Regions from separate parts of the Pseudoalteromonas sp. R86517 genome, predicted to be linked through region 2. Evidence: predicted binding sites of a transcription regulator. Region 2 holds the regulator's gene; the other holds the start of a gene.
What was found. Region 2 encodes ArgR, which controls arginine synthesis, uptake and breakdown. Its sites were predicted from a motif close to ANTGAATANNTATTCANT; they were not measured.
Positions count from the first base shown of each region.

Region 1 (8,029 bases), 2.3 Mb from region 2:
AGCAAGTGTTAAACCTTGTTCTTGCGCTTCTTTTTGCAGCTCTGCTTCAAGCGATGCAAGCTCTGGGGCTATATTATCTGCAGGGCGACACGTAATAACCTCACAGCCATCAAGCACTCGCTCTTGCAGCTCTTTGTTCATAGGCGCAGGTGTTAAACCATACTCGCCTTTTAAAACACCGGCGGTTTCTTTGGTAATTGTTTTATAACGCTCACCCGTAAGCACATTTAGTACTGCTTGTGTGCCTACAATTTGCGATGTTGGAGTAACTAGCGGAATAAAACCTAAATCCTCACGCACGCGTGGGATCTCAAGTAATACTTCATTTAGCTTATCTGCTGCGCCTTGCTCTTTAAGTTGGTTTTCCATGTTGGTTAACATGCCACCAGGTACTTGCGCGAGTAAAATACGGCCATCAACACCTTTAAGGCTCCCCTCAAAGGCAGCGTACTTTTTACGTACATCTCTAAAGTAAGCCGCTATTTCTTCTAGCTGGTTTAAATCTAATTCGGTATCGCGGGGCGTTCCTTCAACAATCGCTACAATGGTTTCTGTAGCTGAATGACCGTAAGTCATACTCATTGAAGAAATTGCGGTATCAAGCATATCAATACCTGCATCAATGGCTTTTTGATACGTAGCGGTACTTAAACCTGTGGTTGCATGGCACTGCATAGCAATAGGGATAGAAACGGTTTCTTTTAGCCCTTTAATAAGTTGCTCTGCATCGTATGGTTTTAATAAGCCTGCCATATCTTTAATACAAATAGAGTGACAACCTAAATCCTCTAGCTGTTTTGCAAGGGTTAACCACATATCAAGGGTATGCACAGGGCTTACAGTATAAGAAATAGTGCCTTGTGCGTGTGCTCCTACTTTTACAGCCGCTTTAATTGCCGTTTCTAAGTTACGCACATCGTTCATGGCGTCAAAAATACGAAATACATCTACACCATTTTTGTGGGCACGCTCTACAAACTTTTCTACCACGTCATCGGCATAGTGGCGGTAACCCAATAAATTTTGCCCACGTAATAGCATTTGCTGTTTAGTATTGGGCATTGCTTTTTTAAGGGCACGAATACGCTCCCACGGATCTTCACCTAAATAACGAATACACGAGTCAAACGTAGCGCCGCCCCACGACTCAATAGACCAATAACCGGCATCATCAAGTTTGCTAGCAATAGGTAGCATGTCATCTAAGCGCATACGGGTTGCAAGTAAAGACTGATGAGCATCGCGTAAAACAAGTTCTGTTAATTTTAATTTAGCCATGTGTGCCTCTTATTTATTATTTGATTTGTACTGAGCAATGGCAGCACTAATAGCAGCGATGTGCTCGTTTGGCACACCTTGAGATTTTAAAGATGGTGATTTAACCGGTATTGCAACTTCAGCCTCGTCAAAACGAGCAACCAAGTTAGACATGAGTGACACAGCACCAATCAATATTGAAAGAAATACAAACACGCCCACCATGCCCGTAAGCATCAAGCTACCTGCGGTTGTGAGTACAGCTCCTATATCCATTTTTCTCCCCCTGCACTATATAGCGATATAAAAAACCGCTTTATTTAAATAATTATTCACCGAATGATAACAAAACTTTTAACTTTGTCCACCACCTGTCAATTGGTAAAACCAATTAAAATTAAACTAACATACAGCCACAATAGTTAACATAGCTAATACAGGGTTAAATTAGCTTAGATATAGATGATAAAAATAACCGTTATAGGCAAAGGTTATATGGTTAAACCCAAAACAACTTAAAAATCATAAAAAATAGTAAGTTAAACGGCAGGTAAAAAATCAGCTTGGGCTAAAATGTAAATTGGTCTTACCAAGACTAGTAAAGCAGCGCACAAAAAATATTTATTTTTTCACTCTCTTTACAATAGTGTGAATAAGTTACATCGTTAAACGTAAAACTTACCAATCCTAAATTTACAACCTTCGTTCAAAAAACCATAACATATTGAAAATTAATAAAATTAAACTCTGGCACGCAACTGGCATTATTACTTTCGAACGAATTTGATAACCAAGGAGAAAACAATGTTACGCTGGACAATTACATTTTTAGTTATTGCTTTAATCGCTGCAGTGTTAGGTTTTGGTGGTATCGCAGGTGCCGCAGCTGGTATAGCAAAAATTATATTCTTTATCTTTTTAGTACTTTTAGTGATTTCTTTAGTTTCAGGTGCGCTGCGCGGTAAATCGCCCAGGTAGCTACTAACATACTTAAAACACTAAACAATCAACATATACAAGGAATTACATTATGAACTCAACAACTTTAAAAGCAGCACTAATCGCCGTATTTGCAGGTTTCTTTATGATGGGTTGTGAAGACAACCACGCAGAAGAAGCAGGTGAGCGTATTGATGAAGCAGTAACTGACGTGCAAAACTCTGTTGAAGATGCATGTGAAAATGTAAAAGAAGGCGTTAACGCAGAAGAAACTAACTGTTAATCTGTTTGGTAACGTAAAAAACGGCTTTTAATAAGCCGTTTTTTTGTGCGCTAATAAAAAGCGGCTTCTAACTCTTATAATGCATAGCCTACATTAACGGGTGTGATTTTTACGCTAGCTTGTTAAAATAGCGAAAACTATTACTTATTAGCAATTATGGCACTGACCACCACTTACACACTCGATAAACCCTACTACTACGAATGCTTTGACGAGTCCCACTCTTATAGTAAAGCAGCTAAGCCAAAGTATTTTTTGCTGGCATTACTGGTGTGCTTAGGTTTAATTAGTATTTACGCTATGGACGATCATTACCTAGGTACATTTTTAATAATGCTAGGTGTATTAGAATGCGTTGCCTTTTATTACCGTAGGCCTTGGTGGGTTACGCGCCAAATGTTTAGTCGTGCTTCGGGCTCAGAGGTTACTCTTTCGTTTACCGATGACGCTATTAGCACCGAAAACCACTATAAAAGCCATACATTTAAGTGGGCAGAAATAACCCATATTATTAAAACCAACCACGGCTACTTAGTGCACCATAATAAAGGTATGCAATATATTTCTAGCAGTGTATTAACCGATGAAATGCGCGATTTTATAAACAAAAAAGCCACTCAGTGAGTGGCTTTTGGTATAGCTAAGTGCATTACTCAGCTAAGTATACGTGTTGATTAAGCATTGCCCGGATTAGGGTTAGACTTTTCAGCTTGTATACGCATGTAAATCTCTTCACGATGCACTGAAACGTCTTTAGGTGCGTTAACACCAATTCGAACTTGATTTCCTTTAACACCTAATACAGTAACAGTTACTTCGTCACCAATCATTAGGGTTTCACCTACTCTACGAGTTAGTATTAGCATTCTCTTGCTCCCATGTTCCAATAAATTATAAGATTCCGCTTGACCATTTTAATGAAAAATTGATTGAAAAGTAAGTAAAAACTCCCAAACTATCCATTTTCTGTTAAAAATTCTGAGTGTAACGCTCTTGCTGCTAGTTCTAAATACTTCTCGTCAATTAAAACCGATACCTTGATTTCAGACGTCGATACTAAAACTATGTGTATGCCTTCTTGCGCCAATGCATCAAAAAATTGATGCGCTACACCACTGTGAGACTTCATTCCTATGCCAACAGCCGACACTTTTGCAACTGTTGTATCACTAGAAATGCTATCAGCCTGCAGATTTACCTGTTGTTGAGTTAGTAAATCGTGTGCTTGCAAATAGTCATTTGAATGCACAGTAAAAGCATAGTCTATTTTTTCAAAGTTATGATTAACTTGACTAATCATATCTATTTCGATGCCATTTTCTGCAAAAAGTTTCAAAATTTTTGTAAGAGAATGAACACAGTATGGTACGCCATGTACCTTTATCAAGCATTCGTCACGATTAAACGCAATCCCCGACACAACCTTAGTTGGCATATCGCTCTCCTCAAAACTTATTAGCGTTCCTTCATCGGGCTCAAAACTCGAAAGCACCCTTAGCGGCATTTTATGATTACCAGCCGACTCAACAGCACGAATATGCAATACTTTTGCGCCTAAGCTTGCCAGCTCTAGCATTTCGGCAAACGTTACATGACGCATTCGCTGTGCATTTGGTTCTACACGAGGATCAGTAGTGTATACGCCATCAACGTCGGTATAGATCTGACATTCATCGGCTTTTATTGCCGCGGCTATTTCCACCGCAGAGGTATCGGTGCCGCCGCGTCCAAGGGTTGTAATATTGCCCTCTACATCGCGCCCCTGAAAACCGGCAATAATCGCAACCCGATTATGCTCAAGCTCATGCTTTAAACGCGTTGCAGCAACCTCTTCAATACGGGCTTTACCAAACATGTTATCGGTTTGAATATTAACCTGATCGGCTAGTAGGCTTACAGCCGAATGGCCACGTTTTATAATAGCCATAGCAAGGAGCGAAACAGAAACCTGTTCTCCAGTGCTAATAAGTACGTCTAATTCTCGGCTACTCGGGCGAGTATCTATTTGCTTGGCGAGGTTAATTAAGCGGTTGGTTTCTCCCGACATGGCCGAAAGAACCACAACCACTTGATGACCTTGCTGCTTAGTTTTAACAACAAGGTCGGCGACCGCTTCTATTCGCTCAATAGAGCCAACCGAAGTGCCGCCAAACTTTTGGACAATAAGTGCCACGTAAGCTTAAACTTTCTCGCTTACCCAGGCTGTTACGCTTTCAAGCGCGGCGTTTAGGTTTTCAGGCTGTGAACCACCCGCTTGTGCCATATCAGGACGACCGCCCCCTTTACCGCCTACTTGGCCTGCCATGTGGTTTACAAGCTCACCAGCTTTAACTTTACCGGTTAAATCTTTCGTTACACCGGCAATTAGGCTTACTTTTTCGCCGCTGGCAACACCCAGTGCAATAACACCTGAGCCAATCTTGTTTTTAAGGTCGTCAACCATACCACGAAGCGCTTTAGATTCAGTCCCTTCAACGTTTGCCACTAGTAGCTTAACGCCATTAATTTCAACAATCGAATCAAGTAAAGATGCACCCGCTGCACTGGCTAGCTTATCGTTAAGCTGTGCAATTTGCTTTTCAAGACCTTTAGACTTTTCAAGAAGCGCAGTTACTTTTTCAAGTACCGATGCGCTATCACCTTTTACCAGCGCCGCTACATCGTTTAGCTGTTTTTCTTGCTCGCTTACATACGCCACTGCATCTGCGCCTGTTACTGCTTCAATACGGCGTACGCCTGCAGCAATACCGCTTTCAGATACAATTTTAAATAAGCCAATATCACCCGCGCGCTCTACATGCGTACCGCCACACAGTTCAATTGAGTAATCGCCAATGGTTACTACGCGTACTTCATCGTCGTACTTTTCGCCAAACAGCGCCATTGCCCCTTTTGCTTTAGCGTCATCAATCGCCATAAGCTCAGTGTTTAGGGCAAAGTTACGACGAATTTCATCGTTAACTACACGCTCAATTTCACGTAGCTCGTCTTTAGTAACAGCTTCAAAGTGCGAGAAGTCAAAACGTAAACGCTCAGGCTCAACCAGCGAGCCTTTTTGGCTTACGTGTTCACCTAGTAATTGGCGCAATGCTTCGTGTAAAATATGCGTAGCTGTGTGATTTTTCTTAATGCGTTCACGGCGTGCATCATCAATAGTGGCATCTACTTTATCGTTAACCGCAATGCGCCCTTGTACGCTACCATGGTGCGCAAACGCATTACCCAGCTTAGTAGTGTTAGTTACTGTAAACTCGCCACCTGCAACAGTAATGGTACCGGTATCGCCTGTTTGGCCACCAGATTCAGCATAAAATGGCGTATGGTTAAGTACAACAATGCCTTGTTGGCCGTCTTCTAAAATAGAAACCGACTCACCATTTGCAAACACTTCTACTACTGTAGCGCTATGATGTGTGCTGTCGTAGCCTTTAAACTCAGTGTGTTTTTCTGACTTTAATTGCTCGTTGTAATCGGCACCAAATTTACCAGCTTGCTGCGCTGTTTTACGCTGTACAGCCATGCACTCTTCAAAGCCTGCATGGTCTATTGTCATTTGGCGCTCACGGGCTACATCGGCCGTTAAATCAGCAGGGAAACCATAGGTGTCGTATAATTTAAATACTAAATCACCAGGAATAACATCGCCTTTAAGCTCGCTTAGGCTCTCTTCTAAAATAGCTAAGCCACGCTCAAGGGTTTTACCAAATTGTTCTTCTTCAATACGCAGTACTTTTTCGATAATTTCTTGCTGCTTTGCAAGCTCTGGGTAGGCTTGGCCCATTTGTTCAATAAGCGCTGCAACCAGTTTATAGAAAAACGCACCTTGTGCACCAAGCTTGTTACCATGGCGTACTGCACGACGAATAATACGACGCAATACATAACCACGGCCTTCATTTGATGGCATAACACCATCAGAAATTAAAAACGCACACGAACGAATATGATCCGCAACAACGCGTAGCGATTTATCGTTTAAATCTTGTGCGTTAGTTACACTTGCCGCAGCTGCGATTAAGCCTTGGAACAAGTCGATTTCGTAGTTTGAATGCACGCCTTGTAAAATAGCAGCAATACGCTCAAGGCCCATACCTGTATCAACAGATTGTTTAGGCAGCGGCTCCATAGTACCGTCGCTTTGACGGTTGTACTGCATAAATACAAGGTTCCAAATTTCTATAAAGCGGTCGCCATCTTCTTCAGGCGAGCCCGGAGGACCACCCCAAATGTGCTCACCGTGATCGTAAAATATTTCAGAACACGGACCACATGGGCCAGTATCGCCCATTGACCAAAAGTTATCTGAGGTAGCAATACGAATAATACGATCTTCGCTTAGGCCAATATCATTGTGCCAAAAGCCAAATGCATCTTCATCGTCGTGGTAAATAGTAACAAGTAGTTTTTCTTGTGGTAATTTAACAACCTCAGTTAAAAACTCCCACGCAAACTTAATAGCGTCTTGTTTAAAGTAATCGCCAAAACTAAAGTTACCTAGCATTTCAAAAAATGTATGGTGACGCGCTGTGTAACCTACGTTTTCTAAATCGTTATGTTTACCACCAGCACGCACACAACGCTGTGCACTTGTAGCACGCGTGTAAGGGCGAGTTTCGGCGCCTAAAAACACATCCTTAAAAGGAACCATGCCGGCATTGTTAAATAACAACGTGGCATCGTTACCCGGAATAAGTGAAGCCGATTGGACAATTTGGTGCTGTTTGCTGGCAAAAAAGTCTAAAAACTGTTGCCTAAGTTGTGCCGTAGTCATGTGCTGCATGTGAAAATCTCACCTGTATTTACTGTGCTTGCATTGCAAAATCAATTTGTTCGTAGCTAAATCCTCGGTACATTAAGTAGCGCACGCGCTTAGCTTTATCTTTGTACTCGAGGTTGGCCGGTGTAGTTGAATACTTTTTGTTGTACGCTTCCTGCGCAAGCTCAAACCAGTCTATTTCAAGCTCTTCAACCACTCTTTCAAGTAGTGAACGGTCAATCCCTTTGCCTATGGCTTCGCTTTGAATGCGCTTTAAGCCATGGCCTTTAAAAATGTGTTTTCTGACAAACCCTTCGCAATAGCGTTGCTCATTAATAAAATTGTGCTCTTCGCACCAATTAAGCAGGGTTTCTATAAACTCGTCGCTGGCTTCTTTTTGCTGAAGCTTAAAGGTTAACTCGCGGCGCGAATACTCTTGGCGCCCAAGTAACCACAGTACATAGTTTTTAAGCTTTTGTTTTAACTTATCATCCATTAAGCGTCAAAGCGCCCGCTTTGTTCACTGCTAAGTGGTTTAACATTACTATCGTCACTTGGCGGTACAACTGGCATAAAAATAGCCTGATAAGATACAAAGAAACTAATGTAGCAAATTGGCATTAAAATCAACAGCGGTAAGAACGATAAGAACATAGAAAGCGCCATAAATAACACACAAATAATGCCAAAAACACTCAATGCGAACAGGTTATGATAAAAAACCAATAGCGAATTTTTAAGCGCCGTTAAAATGCGTTTTTCTTTACTAAAATAAATAAGCGGTACCGCGTAAG
Region 1 covers NZ_JAXHCB010000001.1:2,551,983-2,560,011, forward strand. The annotation lists gene oadA (sodium-extruding oxaloacetate decarboxylase subunit alpha) at 1-1,278, opposite strand, end outside; gene SJY38_RS11530 (OadG family protein) at 1,288-1,533, opposite strand; gene SJY38_RS11535 (DUF1328 domain-containing protein) at 2,062-2,235, shown strand; gene SJY38_RS11540 (hypothetical protein) at 2,288-2,479, shown strand; gene SJY38_RS11545 (YcxB family protein) at 2,636-3,103, shown strand; gene csrA (carbon storage regulator CsrA) at 3,154-3,345, opposite strand; gene SJY38_RS11555 (aspartate kinase) at 3,435-4,652, opposite strand; gene alaS (alanine--tRNA ligase) at 4,659-7,259, opposite strand; gene SJY38_RS11565 (regulatory protein RecX) at 7,279-7,731, opposite strand; gene SJY38_RS11570 (BPSS1780 family membrane protein) at 7,731-8,029, opposite strand, start outside.
Region 1: a site for ArgR is predicted at 1,577-1,594, ahead of SJY38_RS11530 (OadG family protein). Genes of this name have one in related genera too.

Region 2 (8,029 bases):
AAGCCGCTACAGGGCTTGCAGCTATTATTACCGAGCAAGATAACAGTGTGTTAGATGCGCTTAATTTATATGGTATGCACTTAGGTACTGCTTTTCAGTTAGTTGATGACGTGCTTGATTACAACGCAGACGCTGACCAATTAGGTAAAAATATTGGTGATGATTTAGCAGAAGGTAAGCCAACCTTACCGCTAATATATGCAATGAAGCACGGCAGTGATCAGCAAAGAGCCCTTATTCGTGATGCCATTGAGCATTGCAATGGTATGGATAACCTTGAGGCTATTTTAACGGCACTTAAACAAACCAACGCACTTGAATTTACAATGCAAAAGGCGCAGCAAGAAGCAGACAAGGCCATTGCCTGTTTAGACTTTTTAGCAGAGTCGCAGTACAAGCAAGCGTTAATCAGCTTAGCGCGTATAGCTGTAGAGCGAGATCACTAACTTTGCAGCCTCCCTTAATTAGTATTTAAGGGCCATAATTTTCGAGCAATAAAAAAGCCTGCATAAGCAGGCTTTTTTGTGCATAACTTGGCTATTACGCCATGAAATCAACACCTTCTTTGATGTCTTTTTTCAGAGTTTCAAGCATGTCGTTTTTAGCTTTTTCTTCAAATGCGCTTAGCTCGCCGTAAGAAAGAATTTCTTCTACGCCGTTTGTGCCTAAACGTACTGGGTGAGCAAAGTACTCTGCATCGCCATTTTCAACAGCAACGTATGCGTAATCTACTACGTCTTCACCTTGTAGGCCTTTAACTAAAGACATACAAAAACGTGCTGCAGCAGCACCCATAGATAATGTAGCTGAACCACCGCCCGCTTTAGCATTTACTACTTCAGTACCTGCATTTTGGATGCGTGGAGTAAGTGTAGCTACTTCTTCTTCAGTGAAGCTTACGCCTTCAACTTGAGAAAGTAGAGGAAGAATAGTTGTGCCAGAGTGGCCACCAATTACTGGTACTTTAACAGTTGCTACGTCTACGCCTTTAAGCTCAGCAACAAATGCTTCTGAACGAATTACGTCAAGCGTAGTGATACCGAATACGCGCTTAGCGTCGTAAGTACCTGCTTTTTTGAATACTTCAGCAACAATTGGCACAGTGCCGTTTACTGGGTTAGTGATAACACCCACTAACGCTTTAGGACAGCTAGCAACAATGCCTTCTGCTAATGTTTTGATGATACCTGCGTTTACGTTAAATAAATCCGCACGATCCATACCTGGTTTACGTGGCATACCCGCTGGGATAAGTACGATATCACACCCTTCAAGCGCTTTATTTAAATCGTCTGCGCCAAAACCTGCTACTTTAACATCTGTAGGGATGTGAGATAGGTCAACCGCAACACCTGGTACAACTGGTGCAACATCGTAAAGTGATAATTCAGAACCAGCTGGTAAGCCTGTTTTTAATAATAAAGACAACGCTTGACCGATACCGCCTGCAGCACCTAATACAGCAACTTTCATTGGAATTCTCCGTAATTTGAGGTAGGAAATATTTGTGGCTCTTAAGATAATGAAATTAGCGACTAAAAACAAATTTATCCTGCTTATTTCAGGTATATTTTCGACCATAGTTGTAAACTTTGTTGGTTTATCGCAGCAAACTGGCAAGTTAACTAAACAACTGCTGCATAATTATTCATTTTTGTGTAGAATTTGCATTATAAATAACAAAAATGAATAAAGACTATGCAACCACAAGACAAACAAGAAGCGCTGGTAAAAGCGTTTAAAGCACTTTTAAAAGAAGAGAACTTTGGCTCGCAAGGCGAAATAGTCGAAGCATTAAAAGAGCAAGGCTTTGACAATATAAGCCAAAGTAAGGTGTCGCGCATGCTTAGCAAGTTTGGCGCTGTGCGTACCCGTAATGCTAAACAAGAAATGGTTTATTGCCTACCCGCAGAAATGGGCGTACCGACTGCTAAAAGCCCACTACGTCAGCTTGTTATTGATATTATGCATAACGAAATGATGATTATTATAACCACCAGCCCAGGCGCTGCGCAGTTAATTGCCCGCTTATTAGACTCACTAGGCAAAGCTGATGGTGTATTGGGCACAATTGCCGGAGATGACACTATTTTTATTGCGCCAGCAAAAATATCTGAAATAGACATTACACTAGAGCGCGTACGTATTTTATTTGATACGGTTTAAAGCTGTTTTAAAAAACTAACTGACGGCGCAAAAAACGCTGAGCCCATATCGGCTTGAGTAAAATCAAGCCAGTGGTCGTAACACTCCCCTTTTCCTATGCGGCTGTTAAGTACCTTTTCAAACGCACTTCCCGATGCTGAGCATGTAATACCTAGCATGCCTTGCTCGTAAACATCGCCATACGGCATGCTTTGGTTAAGCAGTATAGCTTGGCCGCTCTCATCTTTTAGCTCACTTCTAGTCGCGTGGCTAGTATCTACCTTAGGCTCAATTAAAGTGTTATCTAAACGCGTGCGCCCCATAATATGCTCTTGCTCGCTTAGTGATAAATGCTGCCATACGCTCAGGTCATGCTTATAACGCTGTACATGAATATAGCTGCCTTGGTGTTCAAAGCTGTCGGGGTTATTAACCAGTGCCGTGATTCGTTTTTGGCGTCCATGCGGGGTGTCGCCTGCATAAATAAAGCCGTTAAAGTCTCGCCCATCTAAAAACCTAAAATTGCGAATTTGTTCAACCAGCTCTACATCGGGCGAAAACAACTTTAATATTTGCAATGCAAAAAGGTGATTAACATCTTCTCGGTCTGAGCGAATTTGTATGAATAAATCACATGGCTGTACGCGCATAACAAAATCACTGTGATTTATATTAGGAAAGCTTTGCAGCTCGCTTGGGATATATTCAGGTAGTATATGCGGCCAATATTGCGCGCCTATAGCCACCATGCAAGAGAGCATGGCTTCGGAAAACTGATCACTGAACTCTTCTTCAATTGCGCTTACGCGCTTAAGCTTTGCGCGCAATGACTCGTCTTGACCATCAAATACATTAAAAAATAAATGCAAACCGTGTAAGTTTGCTTCAGCACAAATCCCAGATTGCGCTTGCGCCATTGTTATTCCTTAGCTTTATAAAACACAGCGAATAACACATTTGTTATGATTCGAAAAAATTCACCGTGTGAGGTTTTATTTTTATTATAACCTGCTCATTTATTTCAAATGACTGGCCATATTGTGCGGCAACTTCAATCTCTTGCTCTGCAATTACAACAGTGTAAACATAAGCCGAGCCTATAAACCGACGGCTTAAAATGCTCACACCTTGAGGGTTATCGGCCTGCGTATTTTGCGCAAGCTCAATATGGTGTGGACGAATATACACCTGCCCTTTCATTGCACTGTGCGTATGCTCATGCTGCGATTGCACGACACCAAAAGGCGTTGTGTATTCAGTTGCCGTTAACACTTCTGCGCCTAAGTATATGCCCTGACCCAGAAACTCTGCAACCTCCTTTGTCTTTGGCACGGCAAAAAGCTGCTCTGGTGTACCTTGTTGGGCTATTTTTCCTTGGTGCATAATGGCTAGCGTGTCTGAAAACGCAAAGGCTTCTTCTTTTGAGTGGCTAACAAATACCGCAGAAACCTGCTGCGCTTTAATAATGCGCCTAATATCAGCAATTAACTCAAAACGTACTTGTGTATCTATGTTCGAAAAAGGCTCATCAAGAAGCAATAAACTAGGCTTATAAGCCAAAGCCCGCGCAATAGCCACGCGTTGCTGCTGGCCGCCCGAGAGCTGATGAGGGTAGCGTTTTGCACACCCCGTTAAATGCACTAGCTCTAGCATTTCCTCTACCCGTTGCTGTTTTTGCGCTTTGCTTATTTTACCCAGCCCAAACGCAATATTATCGGCCACACTGAGGTGCGGAAACAGGGCATAATCTTGAAACATCATCCCTATATTACGATGCTCTGGTGATACAAATGTATGCTTATCGCTTACACATTTACCGTCTATAAATACACTACCTTCATTTATTTCAATAAGGCCTGCAATTGCTTTTAAAGTGGTTGTTTTACCGCAGCCGCTGGCCCCGAGCAAACACACAATTTCGTCTTGACCCACCGTTAAATCTAAATTGTGTAGCACGTGCGTGCCACTGTAGTGATAACCCACACCTTGTAAATTTAAACGGCTCATTTAACTGCGTTGCTCCATAGAACGATTAATAAAATACAAGGGGATCAACCCAACCAAAACAATAAATAAAGCGGAAATAGAAGCAAGCTCAAGCTGCTCATCGCTCACATATTGAAATACATGTGTGGCTAAACTTTCAAAGTCAAAAGGCCTTAATAGTAATGCGGCTGGCAGCTCTTTCATACACTCAATAAATACAAGCAATGCAGCTGTTAAAAGACCTCGACGTAATAAAGGAAGGTGCACTAAGCGCAGTGTTTGCCCTTGGCTTTTACCCATAGATTGGCTAGCCATATCCAGTGATGGACTAATACGTACAAAGCTCGATTCTATAGCACCGTGCGCAATGGCATAAAAGCGCACTAAGTAAGCCAGTATAATAGTGATAATGCTACCGGTTAGTAATAAACCTATATCTAGGTTGTAGCTCTCAAGGGCTGTATTTATTGAGTTTTCTAATGCGCTAAGCGGTAATAACACAGCAATAGCCAGTACCGTACCTGGCAGTGCATAGCCGGTGCTCGCTAAGCGACCAGGTATTAAAGAATAGCCTTGCTTTGCCACACGCTGATAAAAAACAATGAGTGTAGCGAGTATTATGCTGACTACGCTTACAATAATAGCTACTTGTAAACTTTGCCACGCGTAACTAAAAAATGCCGTGTTCCACGCTTTATCAAAGTAAGTTATTGCATAATTTAGCAATACCAACATAGGTATAATAAAAGCAATGAGCAAAATAACACTGCAAAATGACGTAGCCAGCCATGCATGTTTACCTTTAAGTTTGTATAACGACTCGCTATTAACACCTGATTGACGCTCAAACACGGCTTGGTTACGCCGACTAAAGCGCTCGGCCATTAAAGCTAAAAACAGTAGTAACAACATAACGCCCGATATTTTCGCTGCAGCCGTGAGTGAGTAATAACCAAACCATGTATCGTACACCGCGGTGGTTAAGGTGCTCACTGCAAAGTAACTTACCGTTGCATAGTCGGCCATGGTTTCCATGCTTATGAGCGCAAGGGCTGCCACAATTGAGCCACGAGAAAGCACTATACTTACCTTAAAAAAGCTTTGCCAAGGCGATAAACCCATTAATTGACTAGCTTGCACTAACTTAAATGACTGCTCTCGCAATGCGGTTTTAAAAATTAAAAATAAATACGGATACAGCACAAGTGCAATCATTACAATAGCGCCGGGCAAAGTGCGAATATCAAAAAACCAATAATCCGTTGGCGAGTGCCAATCAAACCAGTCTCTTAGGGCTATTTGCACAGGGCCAGCGTAATCTAGCAAATCGGTATACACATAGGCTATTAAATAGGTAGGCATTGCAAGGGGCAGCATAAGCGCCCATTCAAATTGCTTTTTTCCGGGGAAGGAGCAATATGCACTGAGCCAACCAAGCGGTAGCGCAATTGCACAGCTAAGCAGGCATACGCCAAAAATCAGCAGTACGGTGTTAGTAATATAATCCCACAGCACGGTATCCCACAGATGAGAAAATACCTCTGAGTCGCCTTGTAAAGATTCATATATAAGAAAAAACAGCGGGGCCGACAATAAAAGCCCTGTCGACCAAGCAAAGAGCTGCCATTTAGACAGCTTAAATATAAAATTCATTAAAGGTCGAACTTCACCTCATCTATTAGCTTAAGGGCTAACGGACGATATTTACTGATCTCATCAAGTGCCAGGCCATCTTCTTTAAAGCTTCCCCAAGAGGCGACTAAACTTGATAGCTCAACGCCTTGCTTAACCGGGTACTCCATATTTACAGAGGCATACATATTTTGTGCTTTGGTTTCGCTCATAAACTCAATAAGCTTAAGGGCATTATCAGGGTTTTTTGCATATTTAGTAATGACAGCACCCGAAACATTTATGTGTGAGCCGCGGTTTTGCTGATTAGGAAAATTAATATAAACAGACTCAGCCCACGCTTTTTGCTCGTCGTCTTGAAGCATTTTGCCAAGGTAGTAACTATTACCTAAAGCAAGATTACACAAACCTTCTTTTACTGCTTTTACTTGCGCGCGATCGTTACCTTGTGGCTTACGTGCTAAATTAGCTTTAACACCTTCTAACCATATTTTAGTTTTTGCCTCGCCGTGATGAGCAATCATCGAAGCAACTAAGCCAAGGTTATAAGGATGCTTGCCAGAGCGTGTACAAATTTGTCCTTTATACTGTGGGTTAGCCAAATCTTCATAGGTGAGTTTAGGTAATGCACCTAGGCGCTCTTTTGATGAATACACATTACGAACCCGCTTAGTTAATGCCACCCACTGCCCGTCGCTATCTCTATACGACGCAGGAATATTGTTTTTAATGCGATCACTTTTAATACTTTGCGTTAAATTTAGGTCTTCTAGCTGAATAAGCGCACTAAAGTTAGATGTTAATACTAAATCGGCTTTACTGTGTTTTCCTTCACGCTTAACACGCTCTATTAACCCTTTTTTTGCAAAAACCACATTCGTTTTAATGCCTGTTTGCTTAGTGAAGTCAGTTAAAATAGGTTGAATTAAAAACGGTTGACGAAAAGAGTAAATATTAACAACATCGCTCGCAAACGCAGGCGAAGCGCTAATAATACAAGTAAGTATAGCCAGTGCAGTTCTCATATCAATTTACCTAAATAGTAATTATTTACAGGGGATTTTATCGTGATAAGTGAAAATATACACTCTTTACATAAATGTAAATAAGTAATTAATGACCAAAAGGGAAATACCGCGTAAGACATCTCTTACAGAGCTGACAGCTAATGAGTAAAAAAACCTATAACAACCCAGCAAAAACAATGTAAGCATCTGTTTTTATTTAATTTGTTATAAACACTCATTTTTTATAAGTAAATCCATAGCCGTTTTAACCTATTTTAGTTGCACCAGCACGCTACAATTACTACATCAACCAAGCAGTGATGCTTATCGAGTAAAAGGAAATGGACTGCTTACTCGAACAACCAATGATTAGGTTACTACGGACAACACGGAAATTAGGACAGGCTCAGGATGAGTATCGCAATGGATTGTTGCACAAAGGAACGTATCAGGACGATACAGCAAGGATAACAACAGCGGATAGTTGTTTAACTGGATGTGACAGGAATTAAATGGACAGGCCCTTGAGGCAACACAATGGAATTGTAAATTAATGGACTGCACTAGGATGTGCCAAAAGGAATAGGTAATAGTTTTTACCACTACAGGATGTACAGGGATTTAAAGGAGATAGGCCCGGATAGCCTAAATTACATAGAACTAAAAAGTAATATCGTAATCACATGGATAAGTAAAAATTGGAGTTGATTAAGTTCAATTGCAGGATGCAAAATTAGAAGATTCCGCAAGCGCGCCTAGAGATAGAGCGCGCTTTTCTTTGCCTAAAATTAAGTTACTGCGGCCTGCCCTTATTTCGCTTACCAAGTAAGTACGCATCACGAAATTTTATAAAGTGCTGTTCAAGCTTTAAGGCGGCATCTTGCTCACCTGCGAGCGCTAACACCATAATGCCTACCTCAGCAGTGCCTAACTGGTATGCGTGAGGTGCAACGCGTAAACGGTAATCTGATAGTTTATCAGCGGTGATCGACAACACCGGTAAATTATCTAGATACGGGCTTTTGCGGATCATTTTTTTAGCTTCGCGCCAGGTGCCATCTAAAAATATAAATAATGGCTTTTTGCCAGGTTCAATGTTTACTTCGGTGGTTGCCCTGCCCGGCTCTACATCTTCAGCTGGAAATATCACCATAGGTTGATAATCAGCGTTGTTTAATAAAGCTAATAGCTCAGCGCTTGGCTCTGTTCTGTCCCATCTAAATGCATAGTTGTCAGGGACTATTTCAGCAATTAAACGC
Region 2 covers NZ_JAXHCB010000001.1:216,986-225,014, reverse strand. The annotation lists gene ispB (octaprenyl diphosphate synthase) at 1-446, shown strand, start outside; gene mdh (malate dehydrogenase) at 541-1,473, opposite strand; gene argR (transcriptional regulator ArgR) at 1,699-2,166, shown strand; gene SJY38_RS00995 (Dyp-type peroxidase) at 2,163-3,062, opposite strand; gene SJY38_RS00990 (ABC transporter ATP-binding protein) at 3,106-4,152, opposite strand; gene SJY38_RS00985 (ABC transporter permease) at 4,153-5,784, opposite strand; gene SJY38_RS00980 (extracellular solute-binding protein) at 5,784-6,788, opposite strand; gene SJY38_RS00975 (tRNA-uridine aminocarboxypropyltransferase) at 7,564-8,029, opposite strand, start outside.